Regions from separate parts of the Candidatus Brocadia sinica JPN1 genome, predicted to be linked through region 1. Evidence: riboswitches for the same ligand, from Rfam matches in the RefSeq annotation. Region 1 holds a riboswitch; the other holds the start of a gene.
What was found. Region 1 has a riboswitch for cyclic di-GMP ahead of BROSI_RS20260 (hypothetical protein). Riboswitches for the same ligand answer to the same signal wherever they lie in the genome.
Positions count from the first base shown of each region.

Region 2: another riboswitch for cyclic di-GMP. It lies ahead of BROSI_RS03490 (SBBP repeat-containing protein); the one in region 1 lies ahead of BROSI_RS20260 (hypothetical protein).

Region 1 covers NZ_BAFN01000001.1:3,405,252-3,411,442, forward strand. The annotation lists gene BROSI_RS21565 (hypothetical protein) at 533-817, shown strand; gene BROSI_RS20260 (hypothetical protein) at 846-1,226, opposite strand; cyclic di-GMP riboswitch class I at 1,368-1,491, opposite strand; gene BROSI_RS15565 (cobalt-precorrin 5A hydrolase) at 1,897-2,709, shown strand; gene cobJ (precorrin-3B C(17)-methyltransferase) at 2,703-3,419, shown strand; gene BROSI_RS15575 (carboxymuconolactone decarboxylase family protein) at 3,444-3,824, shown strand; gene BROSI_RS21485 (2'-5' RNA ligase family protein) at 3,850-3,951, shown strand; gene BROSI_RS15580 (2'-5' RNA ligase family protein) at 3,953-4,300, shown strand; gene BROSI_RS15585 (thioredoxin domain-containing protein) at 4,436-6,191, shown strand, end outside.
Region 2 covers NZ_BAFN01000001.1:765,396-771,586, reverse strand. The annotation lists gene BROSI_RS03490 (SBBP repeat-containing protein) at 1-2,505, opposite strand, end outside; cyclic di-GMP riboswitch class I at 2,655-2,772, opposite strand; gene BROSI_RS03485 (fibronectin type III domain-containing protein) at 3,068-4,993, opposite strand; gene BROSI_RS03480 (YggS family pyridoxal phosphate-dependent enzyme) at 5,345-6,100, shown strand.

The DNA of each region.
Region 1 (6,191 bases):
TTCGGAATCTCCTGTATTATTATAGGTTTTCTTCCGATTCATTCGGGTTAGTCTTCTAAAAACCTTAAAAGTTCGTTACCTTAAAAATTAGCTTATAAGTCTTGATATTACCTGGTATTCCGGTTTTTGATAAAAATATTTTTGCTGAAAATGTTAAAATATTTTTTGTAAGGAATTAATCCCCCTAATTTTGCTAAGGGAGGACTTCTTCGCCCCGCTTTTAAGGGGATTTGCAACCCACGGTATTCAGGCAGAAATGTGGGCAAAGATACGCTTTGATAATGGGAAATTTATAATCCTTTATTTTTTGATTCAAAATAAAAGGTTCGTCGTTTTAACAACAGCTATCTTCAAGCTTAGGAATTTCAAACTTTTCGCCTCCCCCTTTAGTCCCCCTCACGAGGGGGACAACAACTGTCCCCCGCTGGCGGGGGTAAGGGGGTGGATTTTGTCGTAAAAAAGGTGTACGTGTAAGTCACCGAAGGCCTAATTTATACTAACTGAAGGGTAGTATACGTTTACGGGAGTGCAGATGCAAGAAAACAAAGGTTGGTGTTTTCGGTATCTTTGGTTACTTGAAAAAGCAGACTTAAGTTACCTTGAAATAAGACGGCCAGTGCTCCATGGCATAAAGTGCGAGTTGCAGCCTGTTAGCGACTCCGACCTTTTTATAGATACCGTTCATGTATTTTTTCACGGATGGTTCACTGATGTTGAGACGTGCCATGATATCCTTGTTGCTGTATCCCTTGCAAATGCATTGAATAATCTCCGTCTCACGCCTGGTCTGGGGGGGGGTGTGTCAAATTTCCTTTGACAATTTTTTACACACGTGATGATGTCTTTTAGTTTCTTATGGGTAAACCACAGTTCGCCGGAAGCAGCGCATTGTATCGCCTTCTTGAGCTGTGTTGAATCGGCTCGGGAAACAAGATACCAATGATTCCTTTTGAGATATATTCCAGGAGACGTTGATCTTCTACCTTTGGGAGGCAATCCGTCAACAAGAGGAGGGTCTTCACCTTGTGGTGAAAGAGTGTTTCAGGAGACATCCTGGAAAAGGTATGAAAATCAGCAATGAGCAGGTCTGTTTTTGTTGCAATCTCTTTTTCAGATTCGACGATACCAACACGATAACCCATCTTCCGTGCGTCTCCTGCCACCAAGTGTTTGATACCTTCCGAAAAGAGATAGTTACAGCAACAGATCGATATCTTGAACGGCATTGTTTTTCTCCTCAAAACGATTACCGGCAGCTTATCTTCTGACAGGTTCAGGATGAACGTATTATACCCCTCAAACCGTTCATGCGAACCTTCGTCCTTGAGAAAGAAAAAAACCCTACTGCAGAGTTTACAGTAAACATCTTCGGCAGTAAGGCTGTCTCTTCGTAAGCCGTTTAAACAGTTTAAACGGCTTAAACTGTTTAAACAACTGATAAGACCCTTTCCTTTGCGTCCCCTGATCACTCAGGGTTTGCCTTTATCGTAACGTTTTTGTTGATTGCAGGATACTATAGCATTGGTAATTAACTATGCAAGCGAAAAATACAAGAGGAAGTTTTTCCATGACATATAAGCAGGATATTTTGTTTGCAGCTTCGCTGCGGCAGGGAATGTTTTGGTAAGTTTCAGCGAAGGTAATAGGAAGTACTTTTTTTATTGAATAAAGCCGGTTACGAGCGTAATATATGGAATACGATTACATAGGAATGTTTGTTTCAATTATGCAGGACACATGGTATATGAGGTGTCAAAATCCCCCTTAATAATAGGAGGGCAAAGAGGGTTGTCCGGAACCCGAAAGGAAAAAGACAACCCCCTGAATCGTTCGACTGAGTGTTCGTCTGAGCTCACGCCAAAGTCCTCTTTTTTAGTGGACTGAAAAAGGAATGCTTTGAATATAGCTCTTATTGCCTTGACAGAAGAAGGATTAAAAACTGCACGAAGGATTGGAACAGGTTTTGATCCGCCTCCTTCTACGTATATATTTAATAAAACGGGAGAGGGAAATAATTGTAGTACCGAAGACAAGACGCCCCCATATATTAGGCCTTTTTCTGAACCGCTGCAACAACTGGTTAATCGAATCTTCAAACACTATGACGGCCTTGTCTTTGTTATGGCCATGGGGATTGTGGTGAGGATGATTGCCCAAAATATCCTCGATAAATACACCGATCCGGCTGTGGTTGTGGTTGATGATGTGGGGCGTTTCGTTATCAGCGTGCTCTCGGGTCATGAGGGTGGCGCCAATCTGTTGGCACATCGGATTGCCGCTATCTTGCATACAGATGCCGTGATTACTACCGGCACCGAGGCGCAGAAGGACATTATCGTTGGTATCGGTTGTAAAAAGGGGGTTAGTTCTGAGGCGGTAAAACAATCCATTCTTGATGCCCTTCAGAGGGTGAATCTTACGATGGAACGTGTCCGACTGCTTGCTACTATTGAGATTAAATCTCAAGAGCCGGGATTATTGCTGGCGGCGGATGAATTGGGCATCCCGTTAAGGGCCGTTTCCAGCCGGGAAATTGCGGTATGTGCCAAAGAGCATGGTAGATCAGATTTTGTGAAAGAAAAGATAGGGGTGTGGGGGGTGTGTGAACCCGCGGCGCTTCTTTCGGGGAGGAAGACTCAATTACTACTCAAAAAACAGAAATATCCAGGCGTGACCGTAGCCATCGCCCAGGAAAACTTTACGTGGTAGGCATTGGCCCCGGGGCAAGGAACGAGATTAGCCAGAGGGCATTAGACGCATTGAAAGATTCTGAAACGATCGTTGGCTATAAACTGTATGTGGATCTGGTGAAAGATATTGTAGGAAATAAACAGATCGTTGCCAGCGCCATGCGTAAGGAAATTGAGCGTGTGGAGATGGCGATACAGGAAGCCCTGGCGGGAAAGATCGTGTCTCTCATCAGCAGCGGTGATCCGGGTGTTTACGGCATGGCCGGACTTGTGCTGGAGGTGGTTTCTGAAAAAAATATCGATTTGCCCCTAGAAATTATTTCAGGAATTCCTGCAGCCAATGCCGCTGCAGCCGTGCTCGGCGCGCCGCTCATGCATGATTATGCCGTCATTAGCCTTAGCGACCTGCTCACACCGTGGGAGACCATAGAAAGGCGCGTAAAGTGTGCTGCCGAGGCAGATTTTGTCATTGTACTATACAATCCCAGGAGCTCTCAAAGGGATTGGCAGATTGAGAAAACTGCCCATATCATCCTTCACTATAAATCTCCAGCGACCCCTGTAGGGATCGTCAAAGACGCATCCCGGAAGGATGAATCGGTTATCATCACAACACTTGACAAAATGACTTCTCATCCTATTGACATGACGACCGTTATTATCGTAGGAAATTCGACTACCTTTCAATATCATAATTACCTGGTAACAAAACGGGGTTATCAATTGTAATTGCTTATAGAAAAGGAGGCTGGTATGCCAAAGGAAAAATTACCTCAACAGTATATCCAAATGAAAAAAAGGCATGAGAAGTTATTCAACGCAATTGAGGAGGTTGGTAAGACTGTCAGGCAGGAAGGCCCTCTTGACGAAAATACTGCGCATCTGATTCAACTTGCGGCTGCGGCAACCGTACATTCCGAAGGCGCTGTCCACAGTCACGTAAGAAGGGCTCTTGAAGCAGGCGTAACACCTGATGAGATTTATCACGCAATCATTCTTCTCACAAGCACCATCGGATTTCCAACCGTCGTTGCTGCATTAAGTTGGGCGGAAGATGTCATAAAAAAAAGAAAAAATAGGAACTCTCATCCTGGTAAAACCTTGAAATGTGAAATGAACGGCAATCCGGCGTGAGTATGATAGTCAGAGAAGGCGGTGGATGCCCCACATCACCCTGATTTATCCATTTCGGCCAAGGGAAGAGTTTGAGTTCTTAGCTGAGCAGTTCTCTCGTGTGTGTGTGAAAGCTCGGGACTTTTAAAATTACACTGAAGGAGTTCTTTTTCTTTCGCCATAATCGTGATTGTTGCACACTCTGGCTGGCTCCTGAACCAAAAGATGCTCTGGTTAGATTGCAGAGGATATTGCAGGGTGTGGTGCCAGACTGTGATGATGCGGGAAAATACGAAGGGGGGTTTACACCTCACCTGAGCGTAGGCCAGGCTCTGGGGGTGGAAGCAGCGGCGTTGAAGTTACTCAATCTGTTTCAGACAAGCTGGAAGACAATGTCATTTCCGCTGAACGAGGTTAGTTTCATCTGGAGCGATAATCCTCCTAACGATGTGTTTCGCGTGGTTTGCACAGTACGTCTGGGACATTTGAATTTGTAATTCTGAAGATATTTTTGTCAGGTGAGGTTGATTCTTGTGGCTAAATTTCTCTCTTTCTTTACCTGCAACAGATACTCTCTTCCGATCCGTAGTCTCATCCTGTCATTTTTTATGAAAGGTTGTGTATTTAATGATATGAATGCAAATGAAAATAGCGCCCGGTTGCCATCACAACAGGAAATGAAATCCTCTCACAAGAGAAAACCTAACCGCTTAATTTCTGAAAAAAGTCCTTATCTTCAACAGCATGCATATAATCCTGTCGATTGGTATCCCTGGGGCGAAGAGGCGTTTCAGAAGGCTGTGAAAGAAAATAAGCCCATCTTTCTTTCCATCGGTTATTCAACCTGCCATTGGTGCCACGTTATGGAATATGAATCATTCGAGGATGAAGAGGTTGCGAGGATTTTGAATGAAAATTTTGTCTCCATAAAAGTCGATAGGGAAGAACGCCCTGATTTAGACAATATTTATATGGCGGTGTGTCAGGCTATGACCGGAAGCGGTGGCTGGCCTCTCAACTTATTCCTGACTCCGGAAAAGAAGCCATTTTTTGCCGGAACGTATTTCCCAAAAACTGAACGGTTTGGGAATCCGGGATTCATAGCTATTCTTCAAAAGATATCCAGCTTGTGGCAGACAAATAAAGAGAGCGTTATTGCGTCGAGTGAGCAAATCACAAAGGTCCTGCAATCCATGGCCTTTACAACACCGGGAGAAATCCTGACGAAAGAGACGCTAAAACACGCTTACGAACAATTACGGGATACTTTTGACACTATTTATGGCGGGTTTGGTTCTTCCCCCAAATTTCCCACACCACACAACTATACCTTTCTTCTTCGATGGTGGAAACGGAGCAACGACCCTACGGCCCTGGAGATGGTTGAAAAAACCCTTGAACGAATGGGAAGGGGCGGCATGTATGATCAATTGGGAGGCGGATTTCACCGGTATTCCACCGACGAATATTGGCTCGTTCCCCACTTTGAAAAAATGCTTTACGATCAGGCTTTGACCGCAATAGCTTATACGGAGACCTATCAGGCCACGGGAAAGCCTTACTATGCCGATATAGTGAGAGGTATCTTTATGTATGTTCTGAGGGATATGACTTCTCCGGAAGGTGGTTTCTATTCTGCCGAGGATGCCGATAGTGAAGGTGTGGAAGGTAAGTTTTATGTCTGGACACCTGACGAGGTCATAAAAATTTTGGGTGAAAGGGACGGTAAGATATTTTGTGATTATTATGACGTCTCCAGGGAAGGCAATTTTGAGGAAAAGAACATCCTGCATGTGGACAAGCCATTAGATGCCTTTGCCAAACTGGAAGGTATACAAACAGAAGAACTGCAGGAATTGTTACGCACTGCCCGGGAAAAACTCTTTGCTGAACGGCAGAAACGTATCCATCCTCACAAGGACGACAAGATACTTACCTCATGGAATGGCTTGATGATTGCCGCCCTTGCCAGGGGTGCTCAGGCATTACATGCACCTGAATACGCACAAGCGGCAGTGCGTGCAACCGATTTTATTTTGAATGCGTTGCACAGAAAGGACGGGACGTTATTACGACGCTATCGTTCGGGAGAAGCCGCTATTCCCGGTTATCTGGATGACTATGCCTATTTTGTCTGGGGTTTGATCGATCTTTATGAGGCTACTTTTGAGACAAAATACCTCAAAACTGCTTTGGAACTGAATAAACAAATGATTGAAAATTTCTGGGATGAAAAAGGAGGGGGATTATTTTTTGGTGGCAAGAGAAATGAACAGCTTATAGCACAGACAAAGGAGATCTACGATGGGGCAACTCCTTCAGGAAATTCGGTCGCTTTATTCAATATGTTGCGATTAGGACGTGTGGCGGGGAATCCTGGTTTGGGGA
Region 2 (6,191 bases), 2.6 Mb from region 1:
AGCAGACCCTCCCAAATAGGTGGAGGCAAGGAGGCTCGTCAAACCACTGTTGAGCCGGGAGACAAAGATATCAGTATTACTATTATACGAACGATCATACACACCTGAAGTGGTGGGAAAGCCTGGTGACGAAGTATACCCGGTTACATAGACATTTCCGCCAGAGTCTATGGCTAAAGAATTGCCATAGTCAGAACCAGACCCTCCCAAAAAGGTAGAGGCAAGAAGGCTCGTCAAACCACTGTTGAGCCGGGAGATAAAGACATCTTTACCACCATTATGTGAAGTATCATAAGCAAACCCAGTAGTGGGAAAGTTTGAAGAGGTAGTATCTCCGGTCACATAGACATTCCCGCCTGAGTCTATAGCTAAAGAATAGCCAGAGTCAGTACTATTTCCTCCGATAAAGGTGGAGGCGAGGAAGAGACTAAAATCGCTATTGAATCGGGAGACAAAGACATCTTCACCACCACCAAGCAAAGTATCATAAGCGCCTACAGTGGTGGGAAAGTCTGACGATCTAGTATACCCGGTTACATAGACATTCCCGCCAGAGTCTATGGCTAAAGAATTGCCATAGTCAGAACCGGACCCTCCCAAATAGGTAGAGGCAAGGAGGCTCGTCAAACCGCTGTTGAGCCGGGAGATAAAGACATCTACTGCACCTCTAAAAGTGCCCCTGGTGGTGGGAAAGTTTGAAGACCAAGTATCCCCGGTTACATAGACATTCCCGCCAGAGTCTATGGCTAAAGAATTGCCATAGTCATAATTAGTCCCTCCCAAATAGGTGGAGGCAAGGAGGTTCGTTAAACCGCTGTTGAGTCGGGAGACAAAGACATCTCTATTACCACCAAGCAAAATATCATAAGCGCCCACAGTGGTGGGAAAGTCTGGTGACCAAGTATCCCCGGTTACATAGACATTTCCGCCAGAGTCTATGGCTAAAGAATTGCCATAGTCAGAATTAGTCCCTCCCAAATAGGTGGAGGCGAGAAGGCTCGTCAAACCGCTGTTGAGCCGGGAGATAAAGGCATCTCTAGGACCACTAAGCAAAGTATCATAAGCGCCCACAGTGGTGGGAAAGTTTGAATAGGTAGTATAGGGAGTATACCCCGCCACATAGACATTCCCGCCAGAGTCTATGGCTAAAGAATTGCCATAGTCATAACCAGACCCTCCCAAATAGGTGGAGGCAAGGAGGCTTGTCAAACTGCTGTTGAACCGGGAGATAAAGACATCTGTATTACTATTATACGAAGTATCATAAGCGCCCGCAGTGGTGGGAAAGTTTGATGAGTACGTATACCCAGTCACATAGACATTTCCGCCAGAGTCTATGGCTAAAGACCTGCCATAGTCAGCAGCAGACCCTCCCAAATAGGTGGAGGCGAGAAGGCTCGTTAAACCACTGCTGAACCGGGAGATAAAGACATCTGTATAACCATACAAAGTATCATAAGCGCCCACAGTAGTGGGAAAGTTTGAAGAACTAGTTTCTCCGCTTACATAGACATTCCCGCTCGAGTCTACAGCTAAAATCTTACCAATATCATCGCTAGGAAGCCCTCCCAAAAATGTAGATGCAAGGAGTGGGTCTATGATAAGCCCCTTTGATCTGTCGTAATCTCCCAGTCTGAAGCTGTACTCGTCCCCGTTTACTTCATACTCTCCCTCTATCGCCTTCGCCATGTCGTCACCTTCTCGTGACGACAGGAATGGAGAAAAATTGCCTTTGCCCGGACGAGATGAAGCGTCTTCCAGTTGATAGACCACAGGTCGGGTGAATTTCACCGGACCCAACGCCGTATCTGCCTCAAGCCGGCCTTCCTCATCTACCCGCAAGGACTGTGCCCCGTGGAGCTTTATCCTTATTACACCAGGATCAGCCCCAGGGCTGAGATAGAATAACTTCTCCACATTATTCCCGTATGCCCTCAACTTAACCTCTATCCCTGGATATACCTCCCCAAGATTTACAATCTCGTATGTGGCAAGGTTTTTCTTCCATTTCGATGGGTCATTTCCCCGGAAATCACTCACCCTTGTCCTTGACCTCATCACCCCCCTCACCTTGCCTGCCATTCCCCCGACAATCACTTCTTTCAGCGCCACTCCTCCCGATTGTTCGTTGACGGTATCCTCATGTATGACTGATTCTCCTTCTTGCTGCCCATCTGACGTTGGTTCCTGAGCGCCTTCCTCCACTAATTCCCCTTTGTTTCCATAACCTGGAGCGCTTCCATCTCTCATGGGCAGAACATAGACAATCTCGCCCTCTTTCGTGACAAACACCGTCCCTCCAAAGGTATTGGCATAATATGCCACCCCTTCATCCGTTTGCCCCTTGTTGGCGATAAATGGCATCTGAAGTTTCATGGTTTTCTGCCTTACTTCCTCCTGTGATGGTTTGTTTACAACCTCATCTTCTGCCAAAAGAATATTTCCGAACAACACTGTTAATAAAAGCATGGCAGATAGTGCAAAAATTTTGCTTCTCCTTTTCATTTTACTGCTCCTTTTTAAAAAAGTGGTGTAATTTATGAAAGGAATGAACCCATACTTCCCCCCCTTGTGAGAGCATGTTTCGCAGGAATGACAATTTTTTGATTTTTGAACAAAAAAAGCCTTACTGCAAAGATATTTTTTTAAACATCTTCGGCAGTAAGGCTATCTTTTTTATTGCAAGCAAGTCTTTGCAAACTACATCCTTGTGAGTTTCAAGACCCTGTTACTTTGCGTCCCCTGATCACTCAGGGTTTACCTTTATCGTAATGTTTTTTCGTTTCGTATTGCTGCGATTTTTGGATGTGGACGTGTATAACTGTTATTGTAAACAAAATAAAATATATATTGTCAAGAAAAATTTATTTTCTTTCCGAGAATTTCCTATAAATCAGATAATGTCTTTAGTCGAATTTTTTTTCAGCCACCATTGCTATTACCCATAATTCGCAAACAAATAAAAAAGGATATAATGAGCGGAGAAAGAAGTGTCTGAAATAGGGCAAAAAAAGCGAAGCTGCTTCGCATCCGTTGAAAACACGGTGATTAACAGGGTGTATACTTTCTAATCGTGCATTTGTGAAGTTTCGTTTGTCTTCTGTTGATCACTTTTGACATCTTTTGGTGGACCTTTGTCTTCCTCCTTTGTTTTTTGCAAGATAATTCCAATCTTTTTTCTCTCGCCTTCTTCAATCTCAACCGTCTGACTCATACTCTTAAAATCAGTTTTTGTTACTGTGATATCATACGTATCTGCATCTAAATCTTTAAATTCGAAAAATCCATGTGCATCAGAAAATGTTACCTTGAAAGATTTTTTCCTTGCCTTTGTTCCTTTGAGCTGTAATTTCGCAGATTCAACAGGCCCTTCCTTCAGAAAGGACACGACATTTCCGTAAATGTTACCTTTTGGCGGCAACGTGTTGAATGTTATTTCATTCCCGTACGTAGCGCCGGCGCTATTTTGTGCAACAAGACGGTAATAGTATGCCGTTCCTGCCTGCAAACCGCTTATCCGGTTGCTTACGGGTACCTCATGCAAGCCATTTTCTATACTTTGTATTGATGAAGTGCCGCTGTAATGTTCGCTGCTCGTGCCGTATTGAAACCAGGCCGTTGCCGGCAATCCCATTGCATTAACAGTCCCGCTTAAGGTAGCCAGGTCAGTTGTTATACTTGTTGCATGTCCCGTTATCACCTTCGGTGTGGCATCGACTTCGGCATACGTTATTGTTATCGTAGCCGTTCCGGTATTACCAACACTATCTGTAGCCTTTATGGTTATTACATTCTCTCCCTTTACTAAGCCAATATTTGGCACAGTCCAGCCAATGGTCTTTCTTTCTGTCCCGCTCGTATCCTTATCATGAATCCACACCACGCTGCTTATCTCATTGATATCGTCTGAAGCGCTGCCACTGATGCTTACCACGTTACTTTTGGTTGTATAGGTTTGATCGGACGTTGGGTCGGTAATAGTTATTATTGGAGGGGTTGTATCCACAACAATAGAAGCAGCGGCTGCGTCTGATATATTTCCGGAAGCATCCTTATACCAAACATACACCATATTTCTGCCATCACCGTTACTTATAGTATAGGTGACGTCTTCTTTATAAGTGGTAGCCGGTGTTGTAGACATCCAGCCAGTGGTATATTGAGAAGGGGGCGTGGCATTTGTAGAGAGATAATAACCCGTAACACCGGTATTATCAGTAGCGGAAAGGTTTGCGGTAACGGTGAAAGAGTTGGTGCAGTAAGCTCCGCTGTTAATGCTTATCGCACCAATGGGTGGGGTTATTTCAGTGGTGACAGATGTATTGATATCTGCCGTAGTAAATGACACCTCACTTCCATACGTAGTTCCGGCGTCGTTCTTTGCAACAAGTCTGTAGTAATAGGTCGTTCCCGGAAGCAGCATAATTATCCTGATACCTATTTCCGCGTCTATCGTCCCAATTACCGTTTGTGTTGCAAAGGTGCTTTTGGATGGTCCGTTGGCAATCCGGTACTGAAACCATGCGGTCGTTGACAATCCATTTGCATTTACCGTGCCATGCAATGATGCTGAATTATGTGTTACATTCGAAGCGGGACTGGTTGCTACAGTCGGGGCGGTAGCGACGGATTGCAGACCGTAGGCAGTAGTTTGTGGATCATAATCTCCGGGGGGCGTATTTTGGCAGTACATTCTGTCCCATGCTCCGGACTCTTGAACCTGGGCAACCGCAGGCGGATTTTGACTATCTTCCGGTTCCATATGAGTTTTTTCGCCTGCTTCTCCCTTTCCGTCTAAACGGTCACAGGCTTTAACATGGAAAGATTTTCCGGGTAAAAAGAATGATGACTTTTCCGTATGATGCGGTTGCGAACCGTATGCGGGCTGGCAAAAAATGAAAGCCACGGCAAACAAAACTCCCATGAAACAACGGGAAGGAGTCGTGAATTTCAGGTTTGTAGATGAAATAACACTCTGCTGTATTTTTCCCATAAAGGTTCTTCCTAAAAATGGTTGGCTGTCCATCTGCCATTCTTAACGTAGTATATCACTGACAAGGTACATGGTTTGAGCGCCAAATGCAACAGGGATTTTGCAAAAATCCGAAAAGGATATGATTTCATATGCAAAGGAGAAATGCCCCAATTGTTTATTGTCCCTTTTTCTTTTGTTTGGGATGTTCACCCGTTTGCATTGATCAAATGCCAGTTTTAAGACTTTCTTTTTTGATTCTTAGAGGTAGAATATGATATGTTCATTTTCATTTATCGAAAAGGTGTTTTTATAAATTTTAGGTTATGCGACTGACAGTCGTCAGAGACATTCCATATTTGAGGAGAACATATGTCAATCAAAGAAAACCTGGAACAGGTGAAAAAAAACATTGCAAACGCTGCCGCAAGAGTTGGCAAAAAGCCCGAAGAAATTATTCTGGTCATGGCCACAAAGACGGTGGATCCGGAGCGAATACGAGAAGCCATTAAGTCCGGTGGACGCATTATCGGGGAAAATAAGGTGCAGGAGGCGCTAAAAAAATACGAGGTCTTAAAAGACGAAGATGCAGAATGGCATTTTATCGGGCACCTGCAGACCAACAAGGTTAAGGACGTCCTGAAATTTGCAGACATGATCCATTCTGTGGACCGGTTGTCTCTCGCCGAAAAATTAGACCAGCGACTGCAGCAGGAAGGCCGTTCCCTGGATATTTTGGTTCAGGTCAACACCTCACATGAGGAGAGCAAATATGGCGTTGCACCGGAAGAGGCGATTTCCTTAATCAAACAGGCCTCCAGATACGATACATTAAAAATACACGGACTCATGACCATCGGCCTCTTTACCAAGGACGAGGTAAAAATCCGTAAATGTTTTAAGGTGTTAAAAGAAATCTATGGAGTGGTTGTCAAAGAAGGTATCGACCGGGTACACATGAAATATCTTTCTATGGGTATGTCGGGTGATTATCAGATCGCAATTGAAGAAGGCGCAAACATGGTGCGCATCGGCACAGCGATTTTTGGCGCCCGTAATACGCCGGATGCTTATTACTGGCCTTCAGAGAAGACTGATGCAGACCGGGCCAAGCAGTCTGACTTTTAACAAGTTCCATACCCATTCAGAAACAAAATCGACTTTTTTATACCAAAATTTTCACTTTCCATTTCCATAGTTTTTGGAAAAATCTGGAAAT